Regions from separate parts of the Streptococcus caledonicus genome, predicted to be linked through region 1. Evidence: predicted binding sites of a transcription regulator. Region 1 holds the regulator's gene; the other holds the start of a gene.

Region 1 (3,426 bases):
CGTCTCGCTCTCTGAAGTAATCATCTTCAGCATTGGGGTCTTTTTCTTCATGATAATAGGCAGGGTTAACATTTTGTCCACCTGTCAGAATAAGCTTATCAATCATGCTGATGTAATGTTTCGCCATTTCGGGTTTGTTAATAGGTAGAACAAGAGGAAGTCCACCGGCTTCAATAATCGCATTAGGAAATCCTGAAGGGACATAGGTCCAGGGAAGGGTATCTAATTCCACTTGACGTTGATTAGCAGCAATTCCAATAATAGGTTGTTTTGACATAAGAACTCACTTTCTAGTCTTTTCATAAGAGATTTGAGGAAGGTATTAGCAGTTTTATTTTACTACCGTGATAATGTGATTCACAGTGATGCATTTTAGTACTAAAAATAATACAGAGTTATCTTGTTGTACTTTTGTGATGCTTCTGGTCCTTTACTTTGTTGTGATTTAGAACGACCTTCTTCTTTATAATTATAGTGATTTAGATTTTATTAGTACTTATTTTAATGTGGTGTGGGGCTGCTCCAAAAGTCTGGGAGACCTTTGGAGGTAAGAAATGGTGCTAGCGAAGTCAGCGTCACAATCTCTTGCGGAGTTCCATTTTATACTCTATAAAAATCAAAATTAGACATAGACAAAAACATTTTTCTCCTGCTCTCCTCATATGGTTAGCACGTCAACAAACCTTTGGTTTCATGGCTCACTTGAAAGGCCCTACCCTTTCAAGTTTCCTTTCCATAGCAGAAAGCTGTTATGATTTTAACCACTTACCGAGGATGGAGTTTGTCGTTTTCCGATTAGAGACAACAGTATCCAAGGTAACAAAATTACTATGATTGTGAAGACTTTGTGCTGCGGTGAAAGCTCTAGAAGAAGGATCCTAGGGCGATAGGATGGAGAGTTAACAGACTTTAAGACTGATTGAAGCTGTTGCTTGGAAATTAAAAAGCAATAAGACTCGCCCCCCAAAAAATAGAACTCGCAGGAGATTGTTTGCACCCACAGCTAAGGAATAGCTCCTAAAAAAGCCAACAATGTATCGTTTTGATTTTGAAATAAGTATTAAATCTAATTTACTATATAATGAAAAAACAAGTAATCTGATAATATAAAAAAATAGCTGAGGAGTCAAGTATTCTCCTCGGCTATTGATTTATTTATCTTGATTATTCATAAAGTAGAGTAACGTTTGAAGTTCACTTGTTAAGTCTACATATTGCACAACAACATTTTCAGGAACTTGGAGATTAACTGGTGAAAAGCTTAAGATACCACGGATTCCTGCATCAACGAGGATATCAGCCACTTCTTGAGCTTTAGTTGAAGGAACAGTTAAAATAGCAGTTTCTACATGTGTATTAGCAATATGATGTTTAAGACTTGAGATACCATAAATAGGAATCCCATCCCCTGTTTTTGTGCCAACTAATTCATTGTCATCAGTATCAAAAGCAAGGGCAATTTGCATTTTGTTGCGATCATGGAAACGATAGTGTAACAAAGCACGACCGATATTACCTACACCAACTAACATGACATTAGTTGTAGAATGGTCTCCTAGTAATTCTGCGAAGAAATTCATTAATTTTTGAGTATCGTAACCAAAACCACGACGTCCGAGTTCGCCAAAATAAGAAAAGTCTCGACGAACAGTCGCAGGATCAATTCCCATAGCATCAGCGATTTGTTGAGAGCTAGCTTTAGCAACTTTATCAGCATGGAGGCGTTTAAAAATTCGGTAATATAAAGCTAGTCGTTTAGCAGTTGCATTTGGAATATTTTTTTCTAACATAGTTGTCTCTTTCTAAAATAATTGAGGTTGGAACAAAAATATCTCAATCATCTCTTTTTGATAGTAATAGCAGATAGATGCAGTAGTTGATTGGGAGTCCCAAAACTTTTCTACACAGTCGTTAGCGGCCATCCTATACGACTGTGATGGTCAAGACTTCGAAATCATGACTTTTGTCTCAATCTCTTTTTTCATGTTTAGTCTATTCTTATTATAATGAAACTTTGTGAAAAAATCAACATATAAGAATTTAAAAAAGACAATAGAAAAACGTCAAATAGTAAGAAAGAATGAAAATATGAGGACAGTTCCTTAAGATTACTAGTGAATCGGAGGAACTATCCTATTGATTTAGACTTCTAGTTTGGTAAAGATATCGCGTTCAACTAAACTATCCATCAAAAAGTAAAATTTGTCCTGCATAATTTTATGTTCTTCATTTTTGAAGATATTGACAAGACGAAGCCCAGATTTATCTGTAATAGTAAGTTTGAAAGCAGTTAAATCTTTATTAATCGTAATTTTTAATGGGAAACCATCCCCAGAATTTGGAATAATTTCTAAAAGGCGATTCAATTCGTAATTTCCAACCTTATTTTGCATAAAAGTTGTATCACGAAGAGTGTATTTTTTTATTTTAGGACTAATCGCATAAGAAAAACGACAGTCTGTTAAATGAATTTCTTTTTCAAAAGCCATAATCAATTATTTAAGATATAGATGACATAAGAAATGACACGATTTTTTATGTTTTCCATACCCATTTCCTTTCATAATGTAGTTGCTATGCTAATAATTTTTTTAATTGTTGTGCTAATAGCTGAGCTTCTTTAACAGTGTTTTGTTCTCCAAAACTGATTCGAATGGATTCGCGAAGTCTTGGAGAACTTTCACCATAGTAACTTGTTAACACATGACTTGGAGTGACAGCGCCAGCAGTACAAGCTGAACCAGTTGAGACTGCAAATCCAGCTAAATCTAGTTGTGTTAGCAGCAGTCCATTATTACCATTAGGAAAACCAATATTTAACACATGTGATAAGGAATCGTTTCCTGAATTGATGTAATAATCTAAGCCTTCCAGTTCTGTTAGAAAAGCTTGGCGAATGTGATGAATATGGTTGAGGTTTTCATGTAGCTGATTGGTAGCTTCAGTCAGCGCAGTAGCCATACCAGCTAAAGAAATCATATTTTCTGTTGATGCACGCCGTTTATCTTCTTGATCACCACCATGTAAGAGATTATCAAAGTGATTGGTCTTAGCATAAAGAAAGCCAACCCCTTTAGGGCCATGAAATTTATGAGCAGAGGCAGATAAGAAGTCAATTTGCCAATCGTCTGGTAATACAGTAATTTTTCCAACTGTTTGAACGGCATCAACATGAAAAACAGCCGAATGTTGACTTAAAAGGTGACCAATTTCAGGAATGGGATTAAGGTCTCCAGTTTCGTTATTAGCATGCATAATGGATACTAATAAGGTATCGGGACGAAGGGCGTCCCTAACTTGTTGCGCAGTTATGTGACCTTTACTAGGTTTTAGATAAGTGACTTCAAACCCAAAACGTTTTTCAAGATAAGACATGGCTTGTAACACAGAGTGGTGTTCGGTAGCTGTAGTAATCAGGTGTTTCCC
Region 2 (3,426 bases), on a different contig from region 1:
ATAATGAAGGCTTTAGCTAAATTTTTCTTAGGATTCTTCAATTCTGGGACAATACTGGCAACGACAGTCCAACCATCATAAGCAAAGTAGAGCGGCATAAGACCAGATAACCAGCCTAAACCAACTTGGCGCGGTTCAACTGGTGTCAGCCCTTGCGGTATCTCAGGCACCGCTTGACCCCAAAAAAGACCAACAAGTGCTATCGCAAGAAGCGGAATAATTTTTAAGACAGTCGATAAAGATTGAAATCGTCCTGCCAAAACACGAGAGTAGATGTTCATCACTGCTAGAAGCAGAAGGTAAACTGCTGCTAATAGAATTTGACTTTCCAAATCCGATCCACTTCCAAGCGTAAAGCTCGCTGCTACCCATGCAACAACTGCATTTAAGGCTGGAAGGTAAACATATGCTGAAAACAAACCGAGCGATGCGGCTAAGCCAGGATGAAGGTAGGTCATGTAATAGGAAAAAATCCCTCCGTCATCATCATTTCGCGCCGCTAACTCTGATAAACTCAAAGCTCCAAAAACGATCGAGAAAGAACCAAGAATAATAATAAGCATCCCAAGACCAACATTTCCGCCAGCATAGGTTAAAATGTCATCAACCTTAAAATAAATCCCCGATCCAATAACTACACCAACAATTAATGCGATGGCTGTTGACAAGCCATAAACTTTTCTATCTTGTTTGTTCATTCAGTCTATTTTCCTCCAATATCTTATTAACCGTTTGTATTTAGCGAATTTTTATCTTTACTTTTTCTATCAACATTAACCATTATAGCTTAAAGAATGCCCTATAACAAGATTATTTGCTCCGCCCTCCGAACAATAATAGAAATTGTAAATTTACCTAAAATTCAGACAATATAGCCCTAATTAATAATATCTAGCTCTTAAATAGATATTCATAGTAATAAAAAAGCCTACCTAAAGCGGATAGACTTTAATATTATTATTCTTTATTTACTCGTAGTCTGAGATTTTTCGCAGAACTGAACAGTATAAAACTACTTCGCATCTAAAGCATAGGAAAAGGACTCCCTAATCGGAAATCCTTTCATTTTTTATTCAACGTTAAATTAAGCTTTGTTTGCTCCAAATCAAAGATTTATTCGCAGATTCTTATGCTTTGTTTGCTGAACCAAATACGTCGATACGTTCTTCAACAGCACCTTGAACAGCTTTGATACCTGGTGCCAAGAATTTACGTGGGTCAAAGAGTTTTTTCTTGTCGTATTCTGCTTCATTTGCATCGTAGTTACGTGCAAATTCACGAGTTGCGTTTGAGAATGCGATTTGGCTCTCAGTGTTTACGTTGATTTTAGCAACACCAAGTTTGATTGCAGCAACGATTTGCTCATCAGGAATACCAGAACCACCGTGAAGAACGATTGGGAAACCTGGGATAGCGGCAGCCAATTTTTCAAGGTGATCAAGAGCAAGACCTTCCCAGTTTTCTGGGTATGGACCATGAATGTTACCGATACCAGCTGCAAGGAAGTCAATTCCAGTTTCAACCATTGCTACTGCATCTTCGATTGGAGCGAGTTCACCTTTACCGATGATTCCGTCTTCTTCACCACCGATAGTACCAACTTCAGCTTCAACTGAAATACCTTTAGCGTGAGCTTTTTCAACAACATCTTTAGCCAAGCGAAGGTTTTCTTCTACTGGAAGGTGTGATCCATCAAACATTACTGAAGTGTAACCAACTTCGATACACTCAAGAACATCTTCATAGTGACCGTGGTCAAGATGAATAGCAACTGGAACAGTGATGTTCATTGATTCTACAAGGTTAGCAATAAGTGATTGACACACTTTATAACCACCCATGTATTTAGCTGCACCCATAGAAGTTTGAATAAGAACTGGAGCTTGTTTTGCTTCAGCGGCGCGCAAGATAGCTTGTGTCCACTCAAGGTTGTTTGTGTTAAATCCGCCGACAGCATAGCCGTTTTCACGAGCTGCTTGGACAAATTTTTCTGCTGAAACTAATGGCATTTCGAGCCTCCTAATATTTTTTTGGGTCAAACCCATTACTCGTTTATTTTATCACAAATCCTCTCATAAATCTAGTACTAGGTTAATCACCTTTGAAATATTCTGATTTTTATGCTCATTAACATCAGAAACTAAAAAAAGAGCCTAAGCTCTCCTAATGGTAATCTTGTTAGAAATTAGTATTATCTGGGTCTGGCGCTGTTGTCAAACCTGATATATTTTTGATAAATTCAGCGTCTTCTTGGCTGAGTTCAATGTCAGCGAAATCCATATTTTCTTTAATTCGAGCTTCATGCACTGATTTTGGCAATGGTAAAAAGCCTTCATGCCATGACCAGGCAAGAGCAACTTGGGCAATGGTTTTACCGTATTTTTCAGCCAAGGCTTTCATATCAGCATTTCCGAAAAGTTCTCCCTGCCCAAGAGGTCCCCAAGCTTCGATGACTATATCATGCTTGCGGCAATATTCGACAACTTCTTCTTGGTAGCAGCCTGGTGCCAAACGAATTTGGTTGACTGCTGGAGTAATTTTAGCTGTTTTTGCTAGTGCTTCTAAGTGGTGAACAAGGAAGTTGCTGACACCGATTGATTTAACAAGGCCTGCTTCTTTAGCCTCTTCCATATAGCGCCATGCTTCTGCATTGGCTTCTTCCCAATTGTCACGGAAAGCTTTTGGATTTGGCCAGTGGATAAGGTACAAGTCAATATAATCCAAGTCTAATTTTTTCAATGAGGTTGCTAGCGCAGCTTTTGCCAAATCATAAGAATGAGAATCATTCCATAATTTTGTTGTGATGTAGAGTTCCTCACGTGGAATGCCACTGTCTTTGATTGCACGGCCAACACTTTCTTCATTGCCATAGATAGCAGCCGTGTCAATGTGACGGTAACCAGCTTTAAGGGCATCTAGCGTTGATTGGTAAGCTTCGTTTCCATCAGCTGCTTTAAAGGTTCCAAAACCAAGTGCTGGGATTTTATGTCCATCATTTAAGTTAAACATTGTTGTCATGATTTAATTCTCCTATTTTAAAATGTCTAAGATATCTGTTACAATTTGTTCTTTGTTGAGACGGTATCTGTCATAAAGTTCGGCTTGCGGCACGACTTCTGTAAATTCACGAAGGGAGCCTTTGACTAAAACTTTCACTTCTGTTGGACCAAAGAAACCTGCAATACGTTGACCAAAACCACCATCAACAGAGCCATCTTCAAGTGTCACCACGAGTTCATGGTTGTCTTTCAAGCTTTCCAGAGTTTTTTCATCGAGACTTGCAATAAAGCGTGGATTGATGACAGTAGGAGTAATACCATCTTTTTCAAGTGCAGCTGCGACTTCTTTTCCTAATTGTAAAAATCCACCTAGGCCAAGAATGGCTACACGACTCCCTTTTTGAACAATATCATAGTTTGGAGTGGC

Evidence for each region. The regulator Rex, encoded in region 1, represses fermentation and respiration genes when NADH is low (regulators of the CRP and FNR family bind a similar motif). The targets are predictions, from matches to a motif close to TTGTGAANTANTTCACAA.
Region 2: the regulator Rex is predicted to act here: its motif matches at 2,049-2,066, upstream of ACFPQ3_RS08970 (class II fructose-bisphosphate aldolase).

The regions. Positions count from the first base shown of each region.
Region 1 is NZ_JBHSOJ010000015.1:268,282-271,707, reverse strand. Features, by position in the region: gene ACFPQ3_RS03185 (gamma-glutamyl-gamma-aminobutyrate hydrolase family protein) at 1-277, opposite strand, end outside; gene ACFPQ3_RS03180 (redox-sensing transcriptional repressor Rex) at 1,152-1,790, opposite strand; gene ACFPQ3_RS03175 (DUF1831 domain-containing protein) at 2,142-2,489, opposite strand; gene ACFPQ3_RS03170 (cysteine desulfurase family protein) at 2,575-3,426, opposite strand, start outside.
Region 2 is NZ_JBHSOJ010000023.1:97,624-101,049, reverse strand. Features, by position in the region: gene ACFPQ3_RS08975 (APC family permease) at 1-698, opposite strand, end outside; gene ACFPQ3_RS08970 (class II fructose-bisphosphate aldolase) at 1,128-2,009, opposite strand; gene ACFPQ3_RS08965 (aldo/keto reductase) at 2,179-3,018, opposite strand; gene ACFPQ3_RS08960 (1-deoxy-D-xylulose-5-phosphate synthase) at 3,031-3,426, opposite strand, start outside.